4 regions of the Kribbella sp. NPDC020701 genome follow, and region 1 is predicted to be linked to each of the others. Evidence: riboswitches for the same ligand, from Rfam matches in the RefSeq annotation. Region 1 holds a riboswitch; each other region holds the start of a gene.
What was found. Region 1 has a riboswitch for ZMP and ZTP ahead of ACZ3HV_RS16975 (dihydropteroate synthase). Riboswitches for the same ligand answer to the same signal wherever they lie in the genome.
Positions count from the first base shown of each region.

Region 2: linked by a shared signal. The riboswitch ahead of ACZ3HV_RS11775 (metallophosphoesterase) and the one ahead of ACZ3HV_RS16975 (dihydropteroate synthase) in region 1 are both predicted to bind ZMP and ZTP.
Region 3: linked by a shared signal. The riboswitch ahead of ACZ3HV_RS34485 (glycine hydroxymethyltransferase) and the one ahead of ACZ3HV_RS16975 (dihydropteroate synthase) in region 1 are both predicted to bind ZMP and ZTP.
Region 4: linked by a shared signal. The riboswitch ahead of ACZ3HV_RS10670 (bifunctional 5,10-methylenetetrahydrofolate dehydrogenase/5,10-methenyltetrahydrofolate cyclohydrolase) and the one ahead of ACZ3HV_RS16975 (dihydropteroate synthase) in region 1 are both predicted to bind ZMP and ZTP.

Region 1 is NZ_JBVHFT010000006.1:292,065-299,455, forward strand. It holds gene ACZ3HV_RS16970 (S8 family serine peptidase) at 1-3,718, shown strand, start outside; partial or broken gene ACZ3HV_RS16975 (dihydropteroate synthase) at 3,807-4,571, opposite strand; ZMP/ZTP riboswitch at 4,588-4,677, opposite strand; gene ACZ3HV_RS16980 (winged helix-turn-helix domain-containing protein) at 4,918-5,535, opposite strand; gene ACZ3HV_RS16985 (hypothetical protein) at 5,865-6,224, opposite strand; gene arfA (channel-forming protein ArfA/OmpATb) at 6,440-7,391, shown strand, end outside.
Region 2 is NZ_JBVHFT010000004.1:323,447-330,837, reverse strand. It holds gene ACZ3HV_RS11820 (nucleoside deaminase) at 1-16, shown strand, start outside; gene ACZ3HV_RS11815 (LppU/SCO3897 family protein) at 36-560, opposite strand; gene ACZ3HV_RS11810 (hypothetical protein) at 579-908, shown strand; gene ACZ3HV_RS11805 (GNAT family N-acetyltransferase) at 1,046-1,480, shown strand; gene ACZ3HV_RS11800 (helix-turn-helix transcriptional regulator) at 1,494-2,414, opposite strand; gene ACZ3HV_RS11795 (DinB family protein) at 2,489-3,046, opposite strand; gene ACZ3HV_RS11790 (helix-turn-helix transcriptional regulator) at 3,102-4,052, shown strand; gene ACZ3HV_RS11785 (DUF1905 domain-containing protein) at 4,045-4,347, shown strand; gene ACZ3HV_RS11780 (cysteine hydrolase family protein) at 4,405-4,959, shown strand; ZMP/ZTP riboswitch at 4,971-5,047, shown strand; gene ACZ3HV_RS11775 (metallophosphoesterase) at 5,074-5,946, shown strand; gene ACZ3HV_RS11770 (LysR family transcriptional regulator) at 6,008-6,874, opposite strand; gene ACZ3HV_RS11765 (cysteine dioxygenase family protein) at 6,949-7,391, shown strand, end outside.
Region 3 is NZ_JBVHFT010000017.1:174,803-182,193, forward strand. It holds gene ACZ3HV_RS34480 (acyl-CoA dehydrogenase family protein) at 1-1,601, shown strand, start outside; ZMP/ZTP riboswitch at 1,599-1,680, shown strand; gene ACZ3HV_RS34485 (glycine hydroxymethyltransferase) at 1,709-3,157, shown strand; gene ACZ3HV_RS34490 (GbsR/MarR family transcriptional regulator) at 3,342-3,821, shown strand; gene ACZ3HV_RS34495 (amidase family protein) at 3,781-5,079, opposite strand; gene ACZ3HV_RS34500 (glycoside hydrolase family 9 protein) at 5,089-6,942, opposite strand; gene ACZ3HV_RS34505 (hypothetical protein) at 7,027-7,212, opposite strand; gene ACZ3HV_RS34510 (ArsR/SmtB family transcription factor) at 7,209-7,391, opposite strand, start outside.
Region 4 is NZ_JBVHFT010000004.1:95,166-102,556, forward strand. It holds gene dop (depupylase/deamidase Dop) at 1-559, shown strand, start outside; gene ACZ3HV_RS10645 (ubiquitin-like protein Pup) at 629-838, shown strand; gene prcB (proteasome subunit beta) at 847-1,689, shown strand; gene prcA (proteasome subunit alpha) at 1,726-2,577, shown strand; gene ACZ3HV_RS10660 (NUDIX hydrolase) at 2,574-3,200, shown strand; gene ACZ3HV_RS10665 (beta-N-acetylhexosaminidase family protein) at 3,197-4,960, shown strand; ZMP/ZTP riboswitch at 4,961-5,049, shown strand; gene ACZ3HV_RS10670 (bifunctional 5,10-methylenetetrahydrofolate dehydrogenase/5,10-methenyltetrahydrofolate cyclohydrolase) at 5,078-5,920, shown strand; gene ACZ3HV_RS10675 (phytanoyl-CoA dioxygenase family protein) at 5,922-6,797, opposite strand; gene ACZ3HV_RS10680 (helix-turn-helix transcriptional regulator) at 6,896-7,391, shown strand, end outside.

The DNA of each region.
Region 1 (7,391 bases):
CTGGTTCGACGCGGCCGGCACCTCGCCGAACCAGCCGGCCGACGGCAACGGCCACGGCACCCACACGATGGGCACCATGGTCGGCGACGACGGCGCGGGCAACCAGGTCGGTGTCGCGCCGGGCGTGAAGTGGATCGCCGCGAACGGCTGCTGCCCGAGCGACGAGGCGCTGATCACCTCCGGTCAGTGGATGCTCGAGCCGACCAACCTCGCCGGGCAGAACCCGGACGCGAGCAAGCGGCCGAACGTCATCAACAACTCGTGGGGCTCGACGCTGCCGTCGAACGACCCGTTCATGGAGGACATCACCCTGGCCTGGACCGCGTCCGGGATCTTCGGTGCGTTCGCCAACGGCAACAGTGGTGAGGGCGGCTGCAACACCTCCGGTTCGCCGGGCAGCCTGACCAGCAACTACTCGGCCGGCGCCTACGACATCAACAACAACATCGCGTCGTTCTCCGGCCGTGGTGTCGGTCAGAACGGCACGATCAAGCCGAACATCTCGGCCCCCGGCGTCAACGTCCGTTCCAGCCTGCCCGGCAACACCTACGGCAGCTTCAACGGTACGTCGATGGCCACGCCACACCTCGCGGCCACCATCGCGCTGCTGTGGTCGGCCTCGCCGGCTCTGAAGGGTGACGTCAACGCCACCCGGGCGCTGCTGAACCAGACCGCGGTCGACGCGCCGAACAGCCAGTGCGGCGGCACCCCGGAGAACAACAACGTCTTCGGACAGGGCCGTCTCGACGCGCTCGCACTGCTGCAGGCCGCGCCGATCGGCGACACCGGCACCCTGACCGGCAAGGTCACCGCCGCCACCGGTGGTGCCGCCCTCGCCGGCGCCAGCGTGACGGTGAAGACGGCCGGCCAGCCCGACAAGGTCCTGACCACCAGCAGCACCGGCACGTTCTCGTCGGTCCTGCCGGCCGGGAGCTACGACCTGACGGTGGCGTCGTTCGGGTACCAGACCCAGACGGCCACGGTCAGCATCACCACCGGTCAGACCACCACCAAGGACTTCGCCTTGGTGAGCTCTCCGCAGGTGAGCGTCGGCGGCACCATCACGGACGGCTCCGGCCACGGCTGGCCGCTGTACGCGAAGGTGAGCGTCGAGGGTCCGGGCGGTGTGTTCGACTACACCACCCCGAGCAACGGCCGCTACAGCCTGAAGGTGCCGGCCGGTGCCGCGTACTCGCTCAAGATCGAGTCGCAGTTCCCGGGCTACCAGACGGTCAGCCAGCCGATCACGGTCGGCAGCAGCAACCTGACCAAGAACGTCGCGGTCCCGGTCCTCAGCAACTCGTGCACCACGGCGCCGGGCTACAAGTACGGCTCCGACGGTGTCTATGAGACCTTCGACTCCGGTGCGGCCCCGAGTGGCTGGACCGTCGTCGACAACAAGGGCAACGGCCAGGTCTGGCAGTTCAACGACCCGGGTAACCGGGGCAACCTGTCCGGTGGCAGCGGCAAGTTCGCGGTCATCGACAGCGACAAGTACGGTCCCGGCGGCCTGCAGGACACGTCACTGGTCAGCCCGGTCGTGGACCTGAGCGCGGTCACCGCCCCGGTGATCCGGTTCAACCAGGACCTCAACTGGCTCAGCGGTGAGAAGGCCGACGTGGACCTGTCGATCGACGGCGGCGCCACCTGGACCACTGCGCTGACCCAGATCACGGACGCCCGTGGAGTCAAGGAGATCGCGATTCCGCAGGCGGCCGGCAAGTCCGCCGTACAGGTGCGGTTCCACTACTGGGACGCCTCGTACGAATGGTGGTGGGAGGTCGACAGCGTGCTGATCGGCAGCCAGATCACCTGTGAGCCGACCGGCGGCGGCATCGTCGTCGGCAACGTCAAGGACGCCAACACGAACGGCTTCGTGAACGGCGCGGTCGTCACCCGTGACGGCAGCTCCGAGTCCGCGACCACCGTGGCGACGCCCGAGGACACCGGTCTGAACGACGGCTTCTACTGGCTGTACTCGTCCGCGGACGGCGACCAGGGCTTCACCGCCAAGGCCGGCAACTACGTCACCTCGACCGCGACCGTCGGAGTCGAGGCCGACTGGACGACCGTGGCCGACTACTCCCTGAAGGCCGGCCGGCTGAGCGTCACACCGGGCAGCGTGACGGGCAACCTGAAGCTGCCCACCGGCAAGGTCACCAAGTCGTTCACCGTCACCAACACCGGTGGCGCGGACGTCGACGTGAAGTTCGGTGAGAAGGACGGCGGCTTCGTCCTGGAGAACGCGAACGGCACCAAGACCACGAAGGCGCAGGTGCTGAACGGCACCGGTGCCCCGCTGCAGCGGCTCGCGGTGCAGACCTCGTTCGCCAACATACTGTCGGGCAAGACGGCCGGTACGCCGGCCGCCGCGAAGCCGCTCGCGGCGCCGTGGACCGACATCGCCGACTACCCGTCGACCGTGATGGACAACCGGGTGGTCAACCTCGACGGCAAGATCTACTCGATTGCCGGTGGCAACGGTAGTGCGTCGAGCGCGAGCAGCTACGTGTACGACCCGGCGGCGCTGGCCTGGACCGCCATCGCTCCGCTGCCGGCCGCTCGCAACGCCGTCACCGTCGGCGTCGTCGCTGGCAAGATCATCGCCAGCTCCGGCTGGGGCGTCTCCGGTCCGGACGCGGCGACCTGGGCCTACGACCCGGCCGCCAACGCCTGGACCTCGGTGGCCGCCAACCCGGCTCCGCGGGCCGCGGCCGGTCAGGCCGTCGCGGACGGCAAGCTGTACGCCGTCGGTGGCTGCACGACCTCCGGCTGCCTCCCGATGAGCAACACGGTGGTCCGGTACGACCCGGCCGCCAACGCGTGGGAGACGCTGGCGAACTACCCGAAGTCGGTCGCGTTCGCGTCCTGCGGTGCCATCGACGGCAAGGTGTACTGCGCCGGTGGTAACGACGGTACGAACTCGCTGAAGTCGGCGTACGTCTACGACCCGGGAGCAGACTCCTGGACCGCGGTCGCCGACGCCCCGTCCGACCACTGGGCGGCGTCGTACGCCGTCGCCGGCGGCAAGCTGCTGATCGTCGGCGGCGTGCAGGCCGGTGCGGTCACCAACGCCGGGTTCTCGTACGACCCGGCCGCGGACAGCTGGACCGCCCTGCCGAACGCCAACCTGCCGCGGTACCGCGGTGGCGCGGCCTGCGGCTTCTACAAGGTCGGTGGCTCGTCCGGCGGCTTCACCGCCACGGTCGACAGTGAGGCCCTGCCGGGTCTCGAGGACTGCGCCGAGTCGTCGGCGGACGTGAGCTGGCTGTCCATCGACAAGACCGAGGCCACGCTGGCCCCGGGCGCGTCGACGACCGTCCAGGTCACGCTCACCGCGAACGTGGACCAGCCGGGGACGTACTCCGGCGGGGTCACGATCGGCGAGAACACCCCCTACTCGGTCGCACCGGTCGGCGTGACGATGAACGTCACCCCGCCGAACACCTGGAGCAAGTTGCAGGGCACCGTCTCGGGCGTCAGCTCGGCCGGCGTCACCGCACCGCTCCCGGGCGCGATCCTGCAGGTGGACTCGTGGGCGCAGTCGTACACCTTCATCACCGACAAGGACGGCAAATACGCCTACTGGCTGGACCGTCGCAACAACCCGCTCACCCTGATCGCCGCCAAGGACGGCTACAAGCCCCAGACCCGCACCACCAAACTGCTAGCCGGCATTCCGGTCACCGAAGACTTCGCCCTGAAGTCCATCAAGTAACACCGCAGTAGCCAGGCCGGCCCCCGCCCTTCACGGGCGGGGGCCTGTCCGCGTTCTGCCACTAGACCCGCTTTGCGGAACTTTTCCGTCACCAGGCGGCAGGGAAGTTCCGGAGATCGCGGTCGCCGGACGATCGAGACGCGCGCGTCAACGCGGCGAGGACTGTCAGGGCGTCGGCCGACGCGGCGGGGTCGTGGGTTCGGATGTAGTCGGCGCCTTAGGTGGCGGCGTGGAGCTCGGCGGCAAGGGTTGCCGGTCCGATGCCGGTGAGGTCAGTGCCGGTGAGGGTGCGCAGGAAGGACTTGCGGGACGGGGATATGAGGACCGGGCGGTCGTAGCGGGCCTTCAGGCGGGACAGGTTACCGAGCACGGTCAGGGACGGTTCCGGCGTACGGCCCAGGAAGTAGCCCAGACCGGGGTCGAGGATCAGGCGGTCGCGTTTGATGCCCGCCGCCTCGAGTGCCGCGATCCGCTCGTCGAAGAAGTCCTCGATGCCTGACCAGATCGACCGCGCGTCCGTCCACACCTTCGTCGCCGGTCCGTGGCGCTGCACCGAGTGCATCACCGCCAGCTGACACGTGAGGCCGCCCAATTCGTCGTACCGGCGGGGATCCGGGAAGCCATGGATGTCGTTCAGGTACGCCGCTCCTCGCGCAGCCGCATATCGCTGTGTCTCCGGGTGATAGGAATCCACACCCCACGGAATCGCCGGCCCGAACTCGACTAGATCGGCGCCTCCCGCGTGCAGGCGGCACGCTTGGGCGAATGCGTCACCAGCGGCCAGATAGCGCCCACCGTCGGAGAACGAGTCTCTGGTGATATTGACGATGCCAACCAGCTGCGGCCGAACCATGCGGGTCTCCCGGTCGATCAGAAGCCCAGGCGCACGGCACACGTCGTCGAGACGAGGCCGCTCCCCGATGGATAGCCCATCTCACGCGCCAGTCACGACCCAGCCGCACGTTATCAACCCACGCCGCCTGGCACCCCTCCAACTCCTGCCACGGGACAATACGCAGCCGGGATTCGTGGAGGGTTTGCCCGGATCGGCAAAGAAACCCTCCCTTGATAACGCAAAAACCCTCCACGATCGGCAGACGGCAGCTCCGCATCCGCGACCTCCGCTGAGGTCGGGCCCTCGCCTGTAGCCGCGCCGTGCCGGGCTCAGCTGAGCGGGACGGCGGGCGTTGGCCGGAGGGCTATGTGGTGGGGAGGAGGTGGAAGCCGACGCCGCGGACGGCGTGGATGGTGACCGTGGCGCCGAGGTTGGTGAGTTTTTGGCGGAGGCGTTTGACGACGGAGTGGATGTGGGACCCGTGGCCGAGGTGTTCGTTGCCCCAGACGGCGTGGTGCAGGCGCTGGTAGGTCCAGACGCGGCCGGGTTCCTCCACGAGGCAGTGCAGGAAGTCGTGCTCGAGCCGGGTGAGGGAGACCTCGCGGTCCTTCCACCGGACGACGCGACGGTCCACGTCCAGGTGCAGCTCGGCCTCGGACGAGGGCGGTACGGCGGCCCGGACAGCCGGCGCCGCCACTGCGACCGGAACCGCGGCGACCGTGGCCGGAACGGCGACCACCCTCGCGGGAACTGCCTCGATCTGGGCAGCCTCCCCAGAGGCGACCGGCAGCACGGTCGGCGTGAGTACGACGGGACCGGCCGGCGACATGACCGCCGTCAGCTCGAGGAACGCGCGAGCCTGGTCCGCGCTCGACACCAGCAGCAGCGCGTCGGCCGCACCGAGCAACCGCGCGAGCTGTACCCGTTCGGACGTGGACGTGGCCACGCCGATGATCAACGACGAATCCGCGAGCCTCTCCATGGCGAGCCCCTCCCCAATTCAACGCCGGCCAGCCACCAGTACGGTTTACGGCGCGAAGTAAGTCAAGTGATTCATCGCGCCCCGGGCTGGCACAAATGCGACCTGTCCGAGACAGGCCAAACCCAAGCAGGGCAAGGAAAGGCCGGCCGGCCCAGGGCGGCGGGGCACGGCCGACGGTCCCCGTCGACGGGCAGCGGGTCGAGATCAGCTTGTAGTCCTCGATCCCGGCCTCGTACTTCCCTTGCGCCGCACCGGTCGCCGACCCACCGGGCGCGGCCTGCGTGACCCCGGTCCAGCCGCGGCCGTAGAACCCGATCCCGAGCAGCAACTTACTCCTTCTTCAGCTTGCGCAACTGGTTGAAGTTGCCGCGCAGCGCACCGGTGTCCCAGGTGTCGGCGACGCCGTCGACCGACGAGGCCGCGTCGTAGAACTTGTCGTACGCCGCGTAGCTGTCACCGATCGCACACCGGCCACCGGTGGTGTTGCCGAACGCGTAGACGATCGTGGTCAGCTTCGCGGCCGAGCCACTCGTCTTGATGTTCTTCACGTGGTAGTTGCGGTCGCAGACACCCCACTCGGTAAAGTAGCCGACCACTCTCTTGCCTGCGGCAACAGTGTGGTCGGGCGCGGGCTGGGCCGCGGTGGCGGCCGGTGCGAGACCGGCGCCGAGGAGAGCTATCGCAGCCAAGAGCACAGGAAAACGGGGTCGCATGAGTACCTCCTGGGGGCGGAGAGGAACTGTCCGCACCCTAACGACCACATCCAGTTAAGAAAAGAACTAATCCAAATAAAGATGTTCTCGTGATCATCGCGACGCTCCCCCGCGAAGGTGTGCGGAGGGAGCGTGCGGCGGAGTAATCTCCTCGCGCACGGTCACTCTTGACCGCACCCGACGGAGGAACAGTGCCCGGTCTCGTTCGGCGGCCGATCGTCGTCTGGCTGCTCGCGGCCCTCGCGGTACCTGTGCTGCTCACGGCTGTGCTGATTCCGGCCAAGGCGGGGACCACCGAGGACGATCTGCGCGACCGCACGCTGGCCGCACTCCAGGCCCGCGGCATCGAGGCCGGCTCCGTCGACTTCGACGGCCGCGACGCGACGGTCGCCGTACCGGCCGGTGTCGATGCCGAGCTCGTCCGCGAGGTCGTCGTGAAGGTGGACGGCGTTCGCTCGGTGCGGATCGAGGGTTCGCCGACTCCGACTGCTACTCCGACGACTGAGGCGCCTGCCGAGTTCGACGTGGCGCCGTTCGAGGTGGGCCGGACGAACCAGTCGATCCGGGTGCAGGCGGCGGTCAAGGATCAAGCGGTCAAGGAAGCCATCGCCGCCGAGGTCGGCAAGGTGCTCGGCGAAGACCGTGAGTACGACGACCGTACGACGATCGACGCCGCGACCGGATTGGCCGACGCGACCGCGATAGCCGCGCTGCTGCAGGCGCTCGCGATCGGGACCGGCGACGCCTCGGTGCGGTACGACGGAAGCACGGTGACGCTGTCGGGTGAGGTGCCGGACCAGGCGAGCAAGGCGACCGTCGCCCGGGCCGCGGCGAAGGCGGTCCCCGGCGCGGTGATCGCGAACCAGCTGGAGATCCCGGCGCCGCCGAAGTCCGAGGTCAGTGAGCCGTGCCGGACGTTGCCGAGCCGGCTGTCGGAGTTCACCCGGCAGCACAAGATCAACTTCCTGTCCGGCACGTCGATCGTGAACGACGCGACGAAGCCATCGGTGGTGCGTGTCGCCGCTTTGCTGAGGTCGTGTCCGAGCGCGTTCTTCGAGGTGGCCGGTCACACCGACAACCTCGGGTCCGAGGCGACCAGCCTGCCGTTGTCCGAGCGTCGGGCGGCCGCGGTCAAGGCCGCGC
Region 2 (7,391 bases), on a different contig from region 1:
CGGGTACTACGCGTAGACCGGCACGCCCGCCGTCGTCAGACCGGGGACAGGCAGAGGGTGTACTTGGTGGAGCCGCGCTCGTACACGTACGACGCCTCGGAGCCGGCGAACTGGTCGCACTGGGTGTCGTCGGTGGAGTCGTCCAGCTTGCCGACGATCTTGTACTCGGCGTCGGACGAGCCGCAGTCGACGACACTCACGTCCGGGTTGCTGGAGGTGCCCTTGTTCTGCACGCACTGACCGACATCGGCGTTCGAGGTCGAGTTGAGGTTCGCGAAGATGATCAGCGCGAGCACCGCGACCGGGATCAGCAGGCCGAGGATCACCGGGCGCTGGAACAGCGGCTTGCCCGGGTCCATCGGCCGGCCCGGTCCCGGAGCCGGCTCGGGCAGGCTCTTGAACTTCTGCATCGGGCCGATGTTCGTCAGCATGATGATCGGGTTGATGATCGCCGACCCGATACCCCACCAGCCCTGCCACAGGCTCTTCGAGGTCATGTCCCGCACCGAGGCGATCCCGCAGGTGCGGCAGAACGGACCCTGCAGTTTCAGCCACCGCATCAGGATGATCATGCCCTGATGCCCACGCACGGTCGCGTCGACCGCGGGGTAGCCACCGCAGAACCGGCACTGCTGCTGACCCTGCGGTGCGAACGCCTGCTGACCGTGCGGGAACGCCTGTCCCTGCTGCGGGTAGCCCTGTCCCTGCTGCGGGAACGACTGTCCCTGCTGGTACGGCGCCTGCTGCTGGAACGACTGCTGTCCGTACGGCGCCTGCTGAGGCTGCTGGCCCGGCTGACCGCTGTACCCCTGTCCCGGCTGCTGTGGCTGCTGGCCCGGCTGGGTCTGTGGTTGGGCGTATTGCGGGAACTGCTCCTGGGGCGGACCGTAAGCGCCCGGCTGACCTGAGTAGGGGTTCTGCGGCGGCTGGGGAGGGGATGTGGTCACGGACGCTTCCTGTAGCTCGATGTCGGAACAAGCTGAACCACCGCACCTTACTCACCCCACTGGTCCACTTCGCCGTCCCGGTATGGCAGCGTGCCCCTATGCTCACCATCGGCCCGCTGGACCCTACCGACCGTGACACCTGGCAGGTTTTGTTTGCCGGTTACAACGAGTTCTACGGCCGAACGATGCCGGACGAGTTCTTCGATCAGGCCTGGACCAGGTTTCAGCAGGACACGGAGATCCACGCCCTGGGTGCGCGCCTCGACGGCCGCCTGGTCGGCATCACGCATTTCCTCACACACGCGAGTACGACGTCGCCGGACTCCTGTTATCTGCAGGACCTCTTCACCGCACCGGAGGCCCGCGGCATGGGTGCGGCCCGAGCGTTGATCGCGGCCGTCACCGACTGGGCGAAAGAGCGGGGCTGCGGACGGGTCTATTGGTCTACGCAGGAGAGCAATGCCACTGCTCGCCGGCTCTACGACCAGGTCGCCGAGAACCGTGGGTTCATCCTCTACACGATCCCGCTGTGAGCGGTCGGTCGATTCAGCTGTAGCGGTCGGCCAGTTCGCGGCCGAGGCGGGCGAGCTCGGCCTGGACCGACGGCGGGTCGATCACGTCGATCGATCCACCCCAGCCGGCCAGGTGCTGAGCGATCATCAGCGGCGTTGGTGCGGTGACCTTGAGTCGCACCCGGTCGCCGTCCATCCCGTCGACCTCGCAGTTGCGACCGAGCCGGTCCTGCATCACCCACACGAACCGCTCGTCCATCAGAACGGTCGCGGTCAGTCCGGAGCGCCGCTCCTCCATCCGGTCGACAATCTCGTCCCACGCGACGGATAGGTCGAAATCCGCCGGCTGCTCGAACGACTCCTCGGTCACCTCGGCCGACACCACCCGTTCGACCCGGAACGTCCGTTGGCCCTTGTCGGTGAGCGCGATCAGGTACCAGATGTCGTCCTTGTCCACGAGCCCGAGCGGATCCACGAGTCGCTCCGACTCCTCCCGGCCCCGGCCTTGGTAGACCAGTCGCACTGTCCGACGGCGTACGACGGCATCCTGCAGCCGGCGGACGAGCTCGGGGCGTTCCTTGACGTGCTCGCCCCAGCGGGCCGGGTCGATGACGACCGCCTCGGCGGCCGCTTGGGCGTGTTCGCGGAACGTGTCGGGCAGCGCGCGTACGAGCTTGCGGAGCGCGGCCTTCGCGTCCGGCGCGATGGACGCCGCCGGACCGACCAAGAGGAACAGCGCTTGGGCCTCGGTGGCGCTCAGACCACTAAGGTCGGTGCGCGCGCCGCCGATGAGCTGCCAACCGCCGTTGCGTCCGGGCTGTGGGTAGACCGGGATGCCGGCGGTCGACAGCGCCTCGAGATCACGGCGCGCCGTGGCGACGGAGATTTCCAGCTCCTCGGCGACCTCGGCGGCGGTCACCCGGCCACGGGCCTGCATGAGGAGCAGCACAGCCACCAATCGATCCGCTCGCACCTGCTGATCGTCGCAGACAAACCGCTCACCCGGTGCGCACTTTTGCTACCTGGTGCTTACGGTGCGGCGACCTCCTGGGGTGCGTCTTCGCCGACCAGGCCGTCGATGGACTCTCGGATCAGGTCGGCGTGGCCGGTGTGCCGCGCGTACTCCTCGATCATGTCGGCCAGGAGCCGGCGCAGGTTCGGTGAGCGGCCGTCCGGCCAGACGAGGCTGCCGGTCTGATCGAGACCGCCGTCCGCGATCGCCTCCGCCACCGAGGCACGCGAGCGGGTGACCGCGTCTCGCCACAGCTGCACGAGTTCCTCGGGGGAGTCGTCAGCCGCGGTCCGCCACTCCCAGTCAGGGTCGGAGTCCCAGTCGATCTTGTTCCACGGTTCGCCGGGGTCCCGGCCGTGCAGTCGGTGCGAGAACATGTCGGTCTCGACGAGGGCCAGGTGCTTGACGAGACCGCCGAGCGTCATCGCCGACGGGCCGAGCCGGGCGTTCATTCCGGCCGCGTCCAGCCCGCTGGTCTTCCACGCGAACGTCCGGCGATTGCGCTCCAGTACGCCCAGCATCGTCTCGACCTCGTCGCCCGCTGCGGGCAGTTCCATCACGGTGTTGTAGTCCATGGCCGGCACGCTACGCTCGGTTCCGGACGGTTCACTTCCGGAATGGTGAGGACCTGTGGCGTACGACGTGAGTCCGACGGCGCGGACGTTGATGGTGCTGGAGCTGATCCAGAACAGCCCGGGCATCACGGCCGACCAGCTGGGCGAGAAGCTCGGTGTCTCCGAACGGGCGGCCCGGCGGTATGTCGCGATCCTGCGCGAGGCCGACATCCCGATCGAGTCCGTCCGCGGTCCGTACGGCGGCTACCGGGTCGGTCGCGGACTGCGGCTGGCCCCACTGATGTTCACGACCACCGAAGCGCTCGGCCTGGTGATGGCCGTGCTCGAAGGACCACGCGGCGCCGCCGACCCGGTCGAGAACGCGCTCGGCAAGATCATCCGGGTCCTGCCCGAACACATCGCCCGCTCCACCGACGCCATCCGCCGCGTCCGTGCGCGCGCTCCCGACCCCGGCGTCCGTACGCCGGACCCTGAGATCACCGCAGCCCTGGTCGCCCAGAGCACCGCCGGCCGGCGCGTCATCATTCACTACCGTCGCCACCACGGCGAGGAGTGGCCGATGGACGTCGACCCGTGGGCGGTCGTCGTACGCCGAGGCCGTTGGTATCTCCTCTGCTGGTCGCACACGAAGAATTCCCGCCGCGTGCTCCGCGTCGACAGGATCACCAAAGTCGAGCCGCAAGGCGAGGAATTCACCGCACCCACCGACCTCGACCCACTGGCCGCCGTCGAAGAACACCTGGCCATGGGCTGGAAATACCCCATCGAGGTCATCATCGACGCCCCGCGCGACGAGGTCGCCCACTGGATCTCCCGCAGCATGGGCCGCCTGGAACCCATCGATGACACCCACACCCGCCTCCTGGCCAGCACCGACGAGCCCTACTGGTACGCCGGCCAGCTGACCTCCCTCCCCGCCCCCTACCGAATCCTCCAATCCCCGGAATTGAAGACCGCGGCCCGCAACATAGCCCAACGCTTGCTGGAGGCAAGTAACAGTGAATGAGATCGAGTTTGCGGCGGAGATGTGGTACTGGCGGGGCCCGGCGCCTTGGTATTTCGTCACGGTGCCGGAGGACGAGTGCGCGTATTTCGAGGCGGAGTCGAACTTCGTGACATACGGGTGGGGGATGATCCCGGTGCAGGCCGAGATCGGGGACAGCGTGTGGGACACCTCGATGTTCCCGAAGGACGGGCGGTACATCCTGCCGGTGAAGGCGGCGGTGCGGCGGGCGGAGGATCTCGACGACGGCGACGTACCGACGGTGCGTCTGCGGCTACGGAGTTGGAAGGTCTCCTGAAACTGTCGGCGAGCGGGTCTAGCGTTCGTCGTATACCCGGGAAAGGCAGGGAACGGCATGTCCACGTTGTCAGATCGGCCGAACACGGCACTTGTGGTGATCGACGTCCAGAACGGTGTCGTCAGTGCGGCACACGAGCGCGATCAAGTGGTGTCCAACATCAGCACCCTGGTCGGCAAGGCCCGCGCCGGCGGAGTGCCGGTCGTCTGGGTCCAGCACTCCAGCGAGCACCTCGTGAAGGGCAGCGACGAGTGGCAGCTCGTCCCTGAGCTCAAACGTGACGATTCGGAGCCGCTCCTACACAAGACCTTCGCGGACTCCTTCGAGGACACCGACCTCGAGGACGTCCTCGCCACAGCCGGGATCGGCCGCCTCTTCGTCAGCGGCGCGCAGACCGACGAGTGCATCCGCTCCACCATCCACGGCGCCATGGTCCGCGGGTACGACGTGACCCTGGTTGGCGACGCGCACACCACCGAAGACCTGTCCGAGTACGGCGCACCCACCCCGGACAAGGTCATCGCCCACACCAACCTCTACTGGGAGAACCACCAGGCTCCCGGCCGTACCGCCGCCGTCCAACCCACCGCGGAGGTCACCTTCACCGACTGAGCTTGGGTAGTTTGGTCTCACACGACTGGCGAGGGTGGGCTACCACCGGGGAGTGACGCGACGGGCATCGACCGCCTGGGTGCCGACGGCAACGACATCCCAGGAGAGCTCGTCATGGCACATCGTGTTCTGCACCTGTCCGACACCCACGTCAGCCGCATCGGCCCCGACGAGGACGGCGTCGACGGCCTCGCCGCGCTCAACGGCCTGCTGTACGACGTACGCCGGGTCCCGGAGCTGGATCTGATCGTCGTCAGCGGGGACATCGCCGACGACGGGTCCGAGGAGGGCTGCACCGCGGTCCGCACGGCCGTGGGTGAGTTCGCCGCTGAGCGCGGCATTCCGCACGTCTACTGCACCGGGAACCATGACCGTCGCGAGGGCTTCACGGCCGCGCTCGGCTCGGGACACCTCGGACCCGACGGCTCGTCGATCGGCCGCTGCGCCGACGTCGCCGGTGCGATCGCGGCGGTGAGCGAGGTCGCGGGCCTCCGGGTCATCACCCTCGACAGCCTCATCCCCGACGAGACACACGGTGTGCTCGGCGACGACCAACTCGACTGGCTGGCCGCGGAGCTGGCAACACCCGCGCCGGCCGGGTCGATCGTCGTACTCCACCACCCGCCGATATCCGTCGACGCAATTCCGTACCTCGAGTCTGTCGTCCTGCAAGAGCCCGAGAAGTTGGCGGAAGTTGTCGCCGGGACCGACGTACAAGCGGTTCTGTGCGGCCACCTGCATCACCAATTGTCCGGCCGGCTCGGGGACGTTCCCGTGTGGGTGACGCCCGGCGTGGTCACCCGCGTCGACCTCACGGCCCCCAGCACCCTGGTCCGCGGCGTCCTCGGCGCCGGTGCAACCATCATCGACCTGGGCGGCCCCTTCGCCCCGATGTTCCACACCCTCCACGCCAGATCCCCCCAAGCCGGCACCGAGGTCTACGTCTACGACCCACTCACGGGAGCAGACGCGGCCGAGAACTCCTGAACCAGGCGCGGCACCCGGGGCTCAGCTTCGGGCCCGCGCGATTCAGCATGGGCGGGCCAGCTCACAGAACGGCGGTGTCGGCGAGGGCAGTGAGGAGGGCGCCGATCGCGGGTGGGTCGGGCGGTTCGCCGTACGTCGCGGCGTACACGTGGCGGCGGGACCCGGGGAGCTCGGTGGCGATGATGCCCTCGGCGTGGTGGGCGCGGAGGGCGAGACCGGGCATGGTCGTCACCCCGAGGCGGGCCGCGACGAGCGCCTGCATGACCACCATGTCGTCGGACGTGTAGCTGATCCGCGGCTCGTAGCCCTCGGCGGCGCACAGCGAAACCAGGTGCCTACGGCAACGATCGCAGCCGGCGATCCAGGTCGCGTCGCGGAGCCCGGGCAGCTCGACCGGCTGATCGGTCGACAGCACGTAGAGCGGATCGTCCAGCAGATGATGCAGTCGTATGCCGGACGGTTCCGGCTCGGTCTCGTCGTACCGGAAGACGATCGCGACGTCGATCTTGCCGGTGCGAAGCAGTTCGAGCGCCTCAGGCGGATGCGCGTCGAGGAGGTTGATCTCGAGGCCCGGGTGCTTGTCGGCCAGTGCCGCCACGGCCCGTGGCACGAGTGACCCGATCGCCGACGAGAAGCCGGCCAGGCGGATCCGGCCCGCGCTCAGACCGACGTGAGCGGCGAGTTCGGCGTCGACGGCGTCGATCCGGCCGATGATCTCGGCGGCTCGAGCAGCCAGCAGGCGACCAGCCTCGGTCAGCCTGATGCCACGACCGGCGCGCTGCAGGAGCTGCGCGCCGGTCTCAGCCTCCAAGCGCGTGAGGTGATGAGTGACAGACGGCTGCGAGTAGTGCAGCTCGCGAGCAGCGGCGGTGACCGAGCCGTGACGGGCGACTGCGTCGATGACGCGCAGCCTCGTGACATCGAGCATGTATCAAATCCATCTATGAGTAAGCACGAAACTTGGCATTAGACGTTATGGGTTGACCGGCGCACGCTCAAGACATGACGACAACATCGATCTCCACTAATGAACTGACCGACTTGATCGACGGCGTCCGTACCGCCATCGACCAGCACGCCGACTGGAACGGCACGGCGCAACTCGTGGCCGAGCAACTGCGCCGGCACCTGCCGACTCCCGACGTACTGACCGCCGGGCAGCGAGTCGGCTCGGCGGACCGCTACCGCAGTCACACCCTGCATGTCGAGCCTGACGGTTCGTTCTCGATCATCGCTCTGGTCTGGCGGCCCGGGCAGGTGACCCGGATCCACGACCACGTGACCTGGTGCGTGTTCGGGGTGATCCAGGGCGTCGAACACGAGGACCTGTACGACGCCGACCTGCGGCTGATCGGGCAGAGCGACAACCACGTCGGCGACGTGAGCGGCTTCGCGCCGCCCGGCGACATCCACCGGGTCAACAACACCTCCGACGGCACGGCGAT
Region 3 (7,391 bases), on a different contig from region 1:
AGGCTCCCCCACTGCAAGGGGTGAACTTCTTCACGCGCGACACGGCGCTCGGTGACGCTCTGCGCCCGTACGCCGCTCTCGCCGACGATGCCGGTCTGGCCCGGATCGGCGCGGTCGCGGGCTCCGAAGAGGCCCTCGCGCAGGCTCTCCCGGCCAACCAGCACCCACCGGTCCTGCGCACCCACGATCGCTACGGGAACCGGATCGACGAGGTCGAGTTCCACCCGTCCTGGCACTGGCTGATGGAGCGCGCGGTTGGGTTCGGGCTGCAGGCCGCGCCGTGGACGAGCGAATCGCCGTCGCCGCACCTGACCCGGGCCGCCGGGTTCTACGTCTGGTCCCAGGTCGAGCCGGGGCATGTTTGCCCGATCTCGATGACGTACGCCGCGGTCCCCGCGCTCAGGGCGGACGAGCGGCTGGCGAAGGCGTGGATCCCGCAGCTCGCCTCGACGTCGTACGACGTACGCCGGTTGCCGGCCGCGGAGAAATCCGGGGTCCTCGCGGGGATGGGGATGACCGAGAAGCAGGGTGGCTCGGACGTCCGGGCGAACCTGACCACCGCGACGCCGGCCGGGGACGACGGTGAGTACCAGCTGAACGGGCACAAGTGGTTCTGCTCGGCGCCGCAGGTCGACGTCTTCCTGGTACTCGCGCAGGCGCCGGACGGGCTGAGTTGCTTCGTCGTGCCGCGGGTGCTTGCCGATGGCAACCGGAACACGTTCGCGCTGCAGCGACTGAAGGACAAGCTCGGGAACCGCTCGAACGCGTCCAGCGAGGTCGAGTTCCACAACACCATCGGCTACCGCCTGGGCGACGAGGGCGCCGGCGTCCGAACCATCATCGAGATGGTCGCCGCAACCAGACTCGACTGCGTCCTGGGCTCTGCGGCTCTCCAAAGACGCGCCCTGGTCGAAGCCCTCTGGCACACCCGCCACCGCTCGGCGTTCGGTGGGTTGCTCGCCGACAAGCCGGTGATGCAGAACGTCCTCGCGGACCTGGCGCTCGAGAGTGAGGCGGCGACCGCGCTGGGGATGCGTCTTGCTGCTGCTGTCGACGCCTCCCTGAACGGTGATGAACAAGCTGCAGCATTCCGGCGGATTGCGCTGCCGCTCGCGAAGTTCTGGGTTTGTAAGCGGACTCCGTTCATGGTGGCTGAGGCGTTGGAGTGTCTGGGTGGGAACGGGTTCGTGGAGGAGTCCGGGCTGCCTTTGCTGTTCCGGGAGTCGCCGTTGAACTCGATCTGGGAGGGCTCCGGCAACGTGAACGCGCTGGATGTGCTGCGGGCGCTGCGGAAGCCGGAGTCGCTGGAGGCGTGGCTGCTGGAGGTTGGCGCAGCGCGGGGTGCGGACGAGCGGTTGGACGCCGCGGTGAACGACGTACTGCAAGCGCTTGCTGACGCCGCGGACGCCGAAGCCGGAGCCCGGCGGCTGGCTGCGCGGATGGCCCTGTGCCTGCAGGCGTCACTGCTGGTCCGGCACTCGACGCCCGAGGTCGCGGACGCGTTCGTCGCGTCGCGGCTGGCCAACGAATGGGGCGGTGTGTTCGGGACGCTCCCGCGGACGACACAGTTCCCGCTGATCATCGAGCGCGCGATAGGGTGACCGCGTCGCGACTGGCGCGCTGAGGTGGAGAACCACCGGGGAGCGAAAACCGTCGGCACCGTGCGCCTGGGTGCCTTCGACCCACTGCAACCGCAGGAGAGACAACGATGACTCAACCCTTCGATGCCGCCGCCGCATCGGCCGCGTATCGCAACGCGCTCGAGGTGATCGGCGCGGTGGAACCGACCATCGCCGGCGCGATCAAGGCCGAACTGGCCGACCAGCGGTCCTCGCTGAAGCTGATCGCGAGCGAGAACTACGCCTCCCCCGCCACCTTGCTGACGATGGGCAACTGGCTCTCGGACAAGTACGCCGAGGGCACCATCGGGCACCGTTTCTACGCCGGCTGCCAGAACGTCGACACCGTCGAGCAGACCGCGGCCGACCACGCGACGGCTCTGTTCGGCGCGCCGCACGCCTACGTCCAGCCGCATTCCGGCATCGACGCGAACCTGGTCGCCTTCTGGGCGATCCTGGCCCAGCGGATCGAGTCCCCGGCGCTGGCCGAGGCGGGAGCGAAGCACGTCAACGACCTGTCCGACGAGGACTGGACCAAGCTCCGCAAGGCGCTCGGCGACCAGAAGATGCTCGGCATGTCGCTGGACGCCGGCGGTCACCTGACCCACGGCTTCCGGCCGAACATCTCCGGCAAGATGTTCAACCAGCACTCCTACGGCACCGACCCGGAGACCGGGCTGCTCGACTACGACGAGGTCGCGCGCAAGGCGCGGGAGTTCAAGCCGCTGATCCTGATCGCCGGCTACTCGGCGTACCCGCGCAAGGTGGACTTCGCGAAGATGCGCGAGATCGCCGACGAGGTCGGTGCGACGCTGATGGTCGACATGGCCCACTTCGCCGGCCTGGTCGCGGGCAAGGTGTTCACCGGCGACTTCGACCCGATCCCGCACGCGCACGTCACCACGACCACCACGCACAAGTCGCTCCGCGGCCCGCGCGGTGGCATGGTGCTCTGCCAGCCCGAGTACGCCGACTCCGTCGACCGTGGTTGCCCCATGGTGCTGGGCGGTCCGCTCAGCCAGACGATGGCCGCCAAGGCGGTCGCGCTCGCAGAAGCCCGGCAGCCGTCGTTCCGTGAGTACGCGCAGGCGATCGCGGACAACGCGGTCACGCTGGCCGAGGGCCTGATGAAGCGCGGCGTGAAGCTCGTGACGGACGGTACGGAGAACCACCTGGTCCTGCTCGACGTCTCGTCGTACGGCATCACCGGCCGGCAGGCCGAGTCGGCGCTGCTCGACGCCGGCATCGTGACCAACCGGAACGCGGTACCGCGTGACCCGAACGGCGCCTGGTACACCTCGGGCGTCCGGATCGGCACGCCGGCGCTGACCACCCGCGGCTTCGGTGCCGACGAGTTCGACCGGGTCGCCGAGCTCATCGTCGACGTCCTCTCCTCGACCACGCCGACGACGACGTCCGCCGGTGCGCCCTCCAAGGCGAAGTACGTGCTCGCCGACGGCGTCGCGGACAAGACCAGGGCGGCCTCGGCCGAGATGCTCGACAAGCACCCGCTGTACCCGGGCCTCGAGCTCAGCTGAGTTCCACCGCGCCCGCTCCCACGCTTGTGGGAGCGGGCGTTTTCCGTTGCGGCATCAGTACGGCGGCCGGCACCGCGCCGGCGACCGCGATTGCTGCCGAGACCCACATGGTCGGAGTCATGAACGTCGAATTATCAGGAGTTTGTGATAGTTGCGATACATCAGATTACTGTACTCTTCAACCATGAGTCGGGAGCCCAGTCCGGAAGAGATCAGCCAGTTCGTCGAGCGCTTCGCCGGAGTGCTGGCGAACAGCGGCGTCCCGACGATGTCCGCCCGGGTGATGGGCCGGATGCTGGTCAGCCCGACCGGCACGATGACCGCGGCCGAGCTGGCCGAGTCGCTCAAGATCAGCCAGCCTGCCGTCTCCGGCGCGGTCCGTCAGCTGCTCCAGGTGTCGTTCATCTCGCGCGAGCGGTTGCCCGGTTCACGCAAGGATCACTACCGGATCCGCGACGATGTCTTCGCCGCGATCCTGGAACGCCGCAATGACGCCCTCGGCGAGTGGGAGTCCAGCAGCCGGGCCGGCGTCGCCCTCTTCGGCGCCGACTCCCCCGTCGGCCGGCGGCTCACCGATGCCGCCGACTTCTTCGCCTTCATCAAGACCGACCTCGACCAGATGATCAAGAACTGGCGCGCGGAGCGCCCACGGACTGACGGATGAGCTCTGGCCGCGGCAGGGCAACCTGGATCCGCCGTGCCACCGCCAAGGCAACGTCGTCCGCACCGTGCGGCGCGACAACCTGAACACCCACCGGCAGTCCGTCCGCCAGACCCGCCGGCACGCTCACCGCGGGATGCCCAGTCACATTGAAGGCCCAGCACGGATCGCCGGTGACGATGCTCTCCTCGTGCTGATCGTAGCCATGGGCAACAGTCAGCGTGGTCGGGGTGACGAGCGCGTCCACCGCCGCGAACAGGTCCGCGAGCGCGGTGTTGTTGTGATCCCGCACCTCCCGCGCCCGATTCGCCGCGGCCGCCTCAGCGCCCCGTCCGGCATCCAGCCCCGACAGCACCGACCACGCATCCTCGGTAGGCAGCAACTCGAGCGGTACGTCGACCACCACGACGTCAGCCCGAGCCAGTCGCTCCCGGATCACCCGGTCAACCGCCGGGTCAGCCGGCTCAATGCCAAGGGTGGACCGATAAGCAACCCGCACCCCGCCGCCGCCTCCACCGGCCTCGCCGCACTCTCCGGCCCCGCCGGCTCCACCGGGCCAGCTCGCGACGGACGGGACGGGCCAATGCGGGAGCGCCGTCGGATCCAGCCGGTGGGGACCGCTGGCGATGCTCGTCGCCAGGATCACGTCATCGAGGTCGGCCCCGATGAAGCCCGCCGTGGTGAGTCCGCCAAGAGGCCGACCACCCGGCCGCGGGATGCGCCCGTACGTGCCCTTGAACCCGACCACCCCACAGAACGCGGCCGGGATCCGCAACGACCCTCCACTGTCTCCACCACTCGCCAGCGGCACGACGCCTGCCGCAACAGCCGCGGCTCCACCAGCCGTCGATCCACCGGGCGACCGCGACAAATCCCAAGGATTGCGGGTGTAATCCCGCCCGTTCCACCCGAAGGTCTGCGAGATCGCCCCCGGTCGAGCCCGAGTCGACCGACCGATCGCGATCGCACCGGCCGCGAGCAGCCGCTCGACGATCGGCGAGCCCGGCGGCGTCCGCCCCTTGATCAGGAACGGCACCCCGGCAAGCAGACCAGCCGGCTCCAACCGCTCGGCGGCGGCCCGTGCACCGGCACCATCCAACTCCTCGAGGAAATGCAAGACCGGGTCGAGGCGCTCGGCGGTATCGAGCGCCTCTTCGACGACCTCGAGAGCAGTCCGGACCCCCGACCGCACCTCCGCCGCGATCGAAACCGCAGTCGCTCGGCGACCAGCGCGGACGTTCTCCCGGTCGGGCTGAAGCACCGGGTGAGTTTAGCGAGTGAGGGCGTACACGGCGATCGCGGCGAAGTCGTCGGCGGGTTCGGAGGCTTGCCAGGAGCGGACGTCGTCGACGTACCGGGATCCGTGGCCGGTGAACTCGGCGTACCGGTCGACACCGTCGGCGGGACAGGGGTTCATGCCGTCGAGGTGGTCGCCGAGGCCCTCTTCGAAGAGCTCCTCGGAGTTCGGCCCGTTGACGACCGCGCCGGTGAGCTCGCGGCCGAGGATGTTCGCGATCTGGTGATGCGGACAGCGCTCGGCGTTCTGCCCGACGCCGACCATGAACGACACACCCCATGCGTTCGCGCCGAAGTTCCAGGCGAGTTGCTGGTTGCCGAAGTCGTCGTACCGCCGGTCACCGGTCACCTTCCGGTACAGCTGCGCGGTCGCGGCCAGGCCGAACGCATGCGGTACGGCGTCGAAGTTGTCGTACTGCGCCCCCGCCCGGAACGGATCCGCCGACGCCCGGTCCACGCCGATCTGCAACTGTGCCTGAAGATCCCCGACCAGCCGGCGAACCAACGGCCGGTCCGACCGAGCAGCCTTGATCAGATCCGCATGCGCCAGTGCGCTCACGTCGTACAGATTGAGCGTGTCGCCGCCCGCCTCGTGCTCGATGTACTGCGTGGCCCAGTAGCCGGCCTGCTTCAGCCAGGCTCCGGCCCGCGGATCGCCCAGCCGGCGCGCGGCGAGGGCGAGTTCGGTCGCGCCGAGCTCGAGATCGTCACGCCAGGCCGTCTCCGGATAGAAGGCGAACGGCAACGACGTGACCAGCTGCCCGACGTTCTTGGTCTGCGCCTGCGCGTAGATCTGCGCGGCCGTGTCGAGGTGCCGCCGGGCGGTCGCCGGATCCTTCTCGACCTGGGCGGCGAGCGCGAAGGCCGCCGCCGTCCGACCGGCCAGGTTGGGGCTGATCGGCTTGCCGGGCGCGGCCGCCCGGAAGACCGGCCGGTTCCGCAGGAAGCGTTCGGACGGGTCGGTCAGGTGATCGTCGACCTCGGGCAACCGCCACACGTCGTGGTCGCCGACGAACGTCTCCTCGACGTTGCCGGTGCCGACACCCACCTGGATGTAGAGCGTCTTCGTCCGTGAGTTCCACATCTTGTCCAGCCAGTCCAGCCCGTGCCGAGCCTCCGCCAGCACCTGCTGATCCGGCCGGCGCGCGTCCCGGGCCGATGCCCACAGCAACGACTCCGAGTACGCCGCGATGTGGGTGAACTTCAGGTAATCCCCCGCGTCGTACCAGCCACCCTCGACATCCACCGGACCACCGATCCGGCGTAGCTCACCGACGGTCTGATCACTGTCCGGGTCGACGAACACCGGCGTGTCGTACACCTGCGCGGCCCGGTCGTTGAGGTGCGCCGGCTGCCGCCCGAGCGCCCCGGGGACGACGTTCGCCCCGTCCCGCTGCTCCGTGAAGAACGTGACGGCCTTGTCCTTGGCTCCGGTCAGCAGCCGATTCGCATCGGCCAGGATCTCGAACGCCGACGACGCAACGCCGGGCACCTCGATCCGATACTCCCCCGGCACCTTCAGCGCCGACAGATCGAGCTGATAGACGTGCTGGTACGTCGCGTTCCACTCCCCCACGTCACCGCCGACCCGCCCGCTCAGCACGCGATGCCCGTACCGGTCGACCACCTGATACCGAGCACCCGTCGCGGCGTCCCGCGTCATCACGTACGCCGCCTTACCGTCGAAGGCGCCGTACCCGAGCTGGTTCACCCGCACCACACCGCCGGACCCAGCTGCGGCAGTGCTCACCGCACCCACACCACTCACCGGACCCACCACCAGACCCGCGGCCACGACCATCGATCCGACCCGACGCAAGGACCTCACGATTGTCTCCCTCTCGCCAATCGTTAGGAAAGTTTCCTATTGTTTGGACGCAAGGTAGCGCACGCCACCACCGGAGTACAGAGCTCAGCCGCGGAGGCGGGAGGCGGACCACACCATCAGCGCGGCGAACGTCGTCCCCAGCAGCGCACACGCGACCCAGGCCACATCTCCGGCCTCCGAGATCGCTCCCGACAGGATCCAGGCGTGCACCCGTCGATCCCGGCGCAGCGGCGGGATGTCGGTCGCCTCAGACGCCGCGACACCGCTCATGGCCGAGCTGGGACACCGTGGGCAAACACGTAGACCGGCACCGCGGACTCCTCGGTCGACGGGTCCTCGTAGTACTCCTGGATCAGCTCCCCGATCCGCTCGGACAACTCGGTCAGGCGCTCCGGAGTCAGGGTCAGCCAGCTCTCCGTCGCGAACGCGGCCCGCAACCAGTCCTCGCC
Region 4 (7,391 bases), on a different contig from region 1:
CCGCAAGTACGTCGAGGACAAGTACGGCGACGACGCGGACCGGCAGACCAAGGACGTGCTGCACCGCTGGGAGCAGGTGCTCGACCAGCTCGCCATCGACCCGATGAAGCTGTCGGACCAGCTCGACTGGGTCGCGAAGTACAAGCTGCTCCAGTCGTACCGTGACCGCGACGGCCTGGACTGGGACGACTCCAAGCTCCACCTGGTCGATCTGCAGTACGCCGACCTGCGCCCGGACAAGGGTCTTTACTACAAATTGGTGAAGGCCGGCCGGATGCTGCGCCTCGTCACCGACGAGGAGATCCGGATGGCGGTCTCGCACCCGCCGACCGACACCCGGGCGTACTTCCGCGGCCGCTGCATGCAGCAGTACGCGCCGCAGGTGGCGGCCGCCTCCTGGGACTCGGTGATCTTCGATCTGCCGGGCAAGGAGTCGTTGCAGCGGATCCCGACCCTGGACCCGCTGCGCGGCACGAAAGCGCATGTCGGGGCACTTCTTGACCAGTGCGACACCGCGAGTGACCTGGTTCGCACCATTACTGGGGGTGCCGCCGGGTAGGGTCGCTAGTACAGCAACGGAAGAGTCGGTTGGGCGTCTCTTCCACTGCGGTTCTAGGAGGTGTGTGCCATGGCGAAGGACGGCGGTCAGCAACACAAGCAGCCGAAGCGTTCGTCGACCGAGGAAGAGGTCGAGCAGGTCGAGGCGTCGGAAGACGTCCAGGAGCGCAAGGAGCGGCTCGACGACGACGTCGACTCGATCCTCGACGAGATCGACGAGGTGCTCGAGGAGAACGCCGAGGAGTTCGTCCGCGGATTCGTGCAAAAGGGTGGGGAGTGAACCGCTCGATGACTTTCGATGCCTCCGGCCGGCTGCCGGAAGCCTTCCTGACCCCAGGCGGCTCGTCGTTCATGGACTTCCTGGCCGGGCACGCGCCCGACCTGTTGCCCGGACGGCGCAGCCTGGGGCAGGCCGACTTTTCCTCCGAGGTCCCGCACGGTACGACGATCGTCGCGGCCACCTTCCCCGGTGGCGTCGTGATGGCCGGCGACCGGCGCGCCACGATGGGCAACGTGATCGCCCAGCGTGACATCGAGAAGGTGTTCCCCGCCGACGAGTATTCCGCGGTCGCGTTCGCGGGCACGGCCGGTTTCGGGATCGAGATGGTCCGGCTGTTCCAGGTCGAGCTCGAGCACTACGAGAAGCTCGAGGGCGCGACGCTGAGCCTGGACGGCAAGGCCAACCGGCTGAGCGCGCTGATCCGGGGCAACCTGGCGATGGCGTTGCAGGGCCTGGCCGTGGTGCCGCTGTTCGCGGGCTACGACCCGGACCTCAAGGGTGGCCGGATCTTCTCCTACGACCCGACCGGCGGGCGGTACGAGGAGACCCACTTCCACAGTGTCGGCTCGGGGTCGGTGTTCGCCCGTGGTGCGCTGAAGAAGCTCTACCACGAGGACGCGTCCGTGACGGACTGCGTCACGGCCGTGATCCAGTCCCTGATCGACGCCGCCGACGACGACTCGGCGACCGGCGGTCCGGACATGCTGCGGCGGATCTTCCCGGTGGTCGGTGTGGTCACCTCGGACGGCTACCAGCGGCTGCCGGAGGACGAGGTCGCCGCCATCGTGGACGCGGTCTGGGCCGAGCGGCACCGGCGTCCCGACGGCCCCGCCACGGCGTCATTGACCTGATCCCGATCGACTGACACATAGAGGACGACACCTTCGATGAGCGTTCCGTTCTACGTCTCGCCCGAGCAGCTGATGCGGGACCGGGCCGACTTCGCCCGCAAGGGCATCAGCAAGGGCCGCAGCGCGATCGCGCTGCAGTACGCCGACGGCATCCTGTTCGTCGCGGAGAACCGCTCGCCCGCGTTGCACAAGGTCGCCGAGATCTACGACCGGATGGCGTTCGCCGCCGTCGGCCGGTACAACGAGTTCGAGAACCTGCGGATCGCCGGCGTCCGGCTGGCCGACATGCGGGGGTACTCCTACGACCGGCGCGACGTCACCGGCCGGGCGCTGGCCAACGCGTACGCGCAGACCCTCGGCGCGATCTTCTCCTCCGGCGGTGAGAAGCCGCTCGAGGTGGAGATCCTGGTCGCCGAGATCGGCGCCAGCACGGCCGAGGACCAGATCTACCGGCTCACCTACGACGGCTCGATCGCGGACGTCCGCGGGTACGCCGTGATGGGCGGGCCGGCCGAGACGGTCGCGGACTATGTCGGCGAGCACTTCAAGGAGGGCATCTCGCTGGCCGGGGCGCTGCGGCTGGCCGTGGACGCGCTCGGCCACGACAGCGGCGAGGTCCGGCAGCTGACCTCGGACCAGATCGAGGTCGCCGTCCTGGACCGGACCCGGACGCAGGTGCGCAAGTTCAAGCGGATCTCCGAGGAGACCCTCGAACGCATCCTGTCCGAGTCCCGCCCGGACTCCGAGCCGGCCAAGCCGACCGAGGACGCCCCGGTGGCCGGGGAGACCACGACGGCCACGGCCGACGAGGCACCGGTCGTCCCGCCGGAGAACGACGCACCCGTCGCTCCACCGGAGGAGCCCGGTGGCGACAACCGGCCGCTGTGAGCAAGCAGATCGATGGCGCAGCCGCCGCGGACTCCGCGGCGGCTGCGCTGTCTCGTCCCGGTGACCCGCAGCCGTGGGAGTTGCTGGGAGAAGAGCCGGGGTTTCACCGGTTCCTGACCGTGAACCTGCGGCGCTACCGGATGCCGGACGGGCGCGAGGTCGAATGGGACGTGTTCGGCCCGAAGTCGGCGGACGGGATCACGTCGGGCATCACCGTGCTGCCGCTGACCCCCGACGGCCGCATCGTCACCATCCGGATGTTCCGCGCGGGACCCGACCGGATCGTCACGAACCTGCCCGGCGGTCTGGTCGAGCCGGGGGAGGACCCGGCGCTGGCCGGCGCCCGCGAGCTCGAGGAAGAGACCGGGTACACCTGCGAGTCGCTCGACCTGGTCGGCTGGCAGTGGTCGTCGGCGTCCTCGACCTATCGCAAGTACGTCGCGATCGCCCGCGGCTGCCGTCCGGACGGGAAGCAGGCGCTTGACGAGACCGAGGACTGCGTCCCGGTCGAGCTGACTGTGGATGCTTTCCGCGCTGAACTCCGGACACCGGGCGCGATGACGGGGATCGACGCGGCCTATCTCGCCCTCGATCATGCAGGGCTTCTCCAGGAGCAGTCATGACACCTGAGCCTCAGCAGACCACCCGCCGCGACGACGGGTTCGATCTCGGTGACACCGTCGCGCTTGTGCACGGCTCGGCCACCGATGCCGACGCCGAGCGCGTCGTCCGCGAGACGCTCACGAAGGCCGGCGTACGCACCATCTCCGACGGGCCGGCGGAGGTGACTGTCTGGCTCGGCGGGAGCGCGAGCACGCTCGAGCAGCTCGGTGTCGCGCCGGCCGGTTTGCTGCCGGCCGAGGGGTACGTCGTGGCCGTCGGCGCTCAGCAGGTCGTACTCGACGGGGTCGATGCCCGCGGCATCTATTACGCCGCGCAGACCTTCGCACAGCTTGTCCAGGGCAACCATGTGGACGGCGTCGAGATCCGCGACTGGCCGACAATGCGGTACCGGGGTTCGATCGAAGGCTTCTACGGTACGCCGTGGTCGCACGCGGACCGGCTCGATCACCTGGACTACCTCGGCGCGCACCGGATGAACACCTACGAGTACGCCCCGAAGGACGACCGGTACCACCGCGAGCAGTGGCGCGACCCGTACCCGGCGGACAAACTGGCCGAGCTCGGCGAGCTGATCGATCGCGCCCGGCGGAACAAGGTCGACTTCACCTTCGCGCTCTCGCCGGGCCTGTCGATGCGCTACACCGAGGAGGCCGACTTCCGGGCGTTGATCGCGAAGTTCGAGGCGCTGTACGCGCTGGGTGCGCGGGCGTTCAACGTGGCCCTGGACGACATCGAGTACGAGACATGGCACAGCGCCGACGACGAGGAGAAGTATGGCCCCGGCGGCGGTGGCGCCGGGCTGGCGCAGAGCGAGCTGCTGAACCGGATCCAGCGCGAGTGGGTCGAGACCAAGCCGGACCTCGCGCCGCTGCAGATGGTCCCGACCGAGTACTACAACGTCGACGAGACACCGTACAAGCAGGCGCTGCGGGAGCAGATGGACAGTGCGGTGGTCGTGCACTGGACCGGCATCGGCGTCGTACCGGAGGCGATCACCAGCGCCCAGGCGGCTGAGGCGAAGGCGGTGTTCGGGCACGACATCCTGATCTGGGACAACTACCCGGTCAACGACTACGCGGCCGGGCGGATCCTGCTCGCGGCGTACAGCGGCCGCGAGCCGGGCCTCGCGGACCACGTCGTCGGCGTGATCTCGAACCCGATGAACCAGGCCGGGGCCAGCAAGCTCGCCCTCTACTCGTTCGCGGAGTTCGGCTGGAACCCTGCGACGTACGACGAGCAGGCGTCCTGGCACCGCGCGATCGCGGAAACGGCCGGGGGAGACGCCGAGACGATCGCGGCGCTCGAGATCTTCGCCGACCTCACCACCTACGACGGGAAGCTTCATCTCGCGAACGCCCCGGCGCTGACCGCGAAGACCGCCGCGTTCTGGCGGACCTGGGATGCGGGTGACCTGGCCGGCGCGATCGCGGACCTCGAGCCGTACTTCGAAGCGATCGAGAACGCACCGGGTCAGATTCGCCAGGGCGTGATCGACCCGGCGTTCGCCGACGAGGCGGATGCCTGGCTCGACGCGGCCTTCTACTGGGGTCAGGCGCTGCGCCAGGCCCTTCGCGTCCTCGAAGCCGGCGCCGAAGGTAATAGCTCGGACGTCGCCACCGGCCGGGACCAGATCAACCACCTGGTCACGCAGGCCGAGGAGATCCGTGACATCCGGCTCCCGCACTCCAAGACCCACCCACGCATCGGCGACGGCGTTGCCGACACCTTCATCAGCCGGGTGACCGACTCGGTATCCTGAGCGATGGACCGCGACTGGCGTTGAGGTGGAAGACCACCGGGGAACGGTCTGCCGGAGATCCGGCTGCGCCGCGCGCCTGGGCATCTGACCTGTAGTCGACGCCCGAAGGAGCGCGCCATGACCGCCGAACTGATGATCGGGACCGACATCGCCGCCGAGATGGTGGCGAAGGCGGCCGAGCGAGCCCGCGAACTGCGGGAGCGGACGGGCGTGCAGCCGTGTCTGGCGACCGTACTGGTGGGGGACGACCCCGCGTCGGCGACGTACGTGCGGATGAAGCAGAACCGGTCGAAGAAGGCCGGGATCGCGTCCCGGAGCGTCGTACTGCCCGCGGAGACGACGACCGAGGAGTTGGTCGCCGAGGTGACCAAGCTGTCCCAGGACCCCGAGGTGCACGGGATCCTGCTGCAGCACCCGGTGCCGGCGCAGATCGACGAGCGGGCCGCGTTCGAGGCGATCGACCCGGGCAAGGACGTCGACGGCGTGACGATGCGGTCGTTCGCCGCGATGGCGTTCGGCGATCCCGGGTTCCGGTCCGCGACGCCGGGCGGGATCATGCGCCTGCTCGAGGCGTACGACGTGCCGATCGCCGGAGCACACGCCGTCGTCATCGGCCGCAGCCCGATCCTGGGCAAGCCGGTCGGGATGTTGCTGCTGGCATCGAATGCGACCGTCACCTACACGCACTCGCGGACCACGGACCTGCCGGACATCGTCCGGACCGCGGACATCGTGATCGCCGCGGTCGGCAAGCCGAACTTCGTCCGCGGTGACTGGCTCAAGCCGGGCGCGGTCGTGGTCGACGCGGGGTACAACGAGGGCAACGTCGGTGACGTCCACTTCGAGGAGGCGGCCCAGGTCGCCCGCCTGATCACGCCGGTTCCGGGCGGTGTCGGGCCGATGACGATCGCGCTGCTGCTGGAGCAGGCCGTCGACGCCGCTGAGGCTCAGGCGGGCTGAGTCAGCGGTCGCACCCGCCGTCCTTGTCCCGGCGGGAATGCGGCCGGGCAAGATCGTCGATGCCCTTGTACGCGTACGGATCGCTCCCGGCCACCATCACGATGTCGCGGTAGTCGTGCTTGCCGACATGGACTCCGGATGGCACGGACTGCCAGGGGAGGAGCGACTCCGCGCTCATGTAATGGTTGGCGAGCGCCCGGCGGAGTCCGTGCCGGCCGGTGTTCGGCAATGATCGGTGCAGCAGGTAGCCGTTGAAGATCACCGCCGAACCCGCGGGCACCTCGACCGGGACCGCATCGCCGTCGGTGTACGGGAAGTCGAACGCCTCCACCGTGCAATCGAAGCGGAGATCGTCCTGCTCCCGGTCGGGATAGATGACCCCGCGACGGTGGGAGCCCGGCAGAACCCACAGGCAGCCGTTCTCCACGGTGGCATCGTCGAGCGCGATCCACACCGCGGTCAGCGAGCGATCCCTGGTCGGGATGAAGAACTCGTCCTGGTGCCACGCCTGGCCCGGCTTCCCCTCGGGCTTGATGAACAGCATCGACTGCATGGCCTTGACGTTCGGCCCGATCACCGCGGTCAGCGCCGCGACCACCCGTGGTGCCCGCAACGCCGCGAGCGCCACGTCGGACACCTTGTGCGGCTGGTGGATGCACAGGTACTGGCGCAGGACGTCCTCGGCCGGCTCGGCGGCCGGACCGCCGTCGATGACGCCGAGGTCACCACGGCACAGGGCCTCGGCCGCGGAATGGAGCGCGGTGACCTGGTCGGCCGACAAGGCCTGATCCAGGACGATGAAGCCGTCCCGCCGGAACGACCCGACCAACTCGTCGGTGACCTCGGCGAAGCTGGGTACGGCGGCGACAGGCTGCATCTGATGCTCCATCCGGCTTTAGCGGCGTTGACCGGCTAACGGTCTCAGGGCCCGGCAGGCCCGGCCAATGCCGCTGGCTCGCGCATTACTATCTGTTCGTGACGTCGCGACCGTCGGTGATCAGCGTGAACTCCGTGGTCCAGGTCGCGGACTACGCGCCCGGGGCAACCTATGGGCCCACGCTGCCGGTCAGGGGACACAGCGACCGGTTGGTGGCGACGATGCTGGAGGTCTTCGTCAGCGCTCCAGCCGGCCAGTCGAGCGAGGAGATGCCGGATGCAGTCCGGCGCTTGGTCGAGCATGTCGCGGCGGTGTGGGCCAGGAGTGGCCCGCGGATCATCTCCGTCCCGGAGCTGGCCGCCGCGGCGAACCTGTCGGCGGGACATCTGCACCGGCTCTTCCGGGAGCGGTACGGCCGCGGACCGGCGTACGTCCTGGATCTGATCCGGTTGGCCCGAGCTGCGACCGCACTCCTGCGCAACAACGCGACGATCGCGGAGATCGCATCGGACGGCGGCTACAGCAACCCGTATCACTTCTCCCGCCGCTTCTCCCTCGCGTACGGTCAGCCGCCGGGAACGTCCCGGCGTCGCC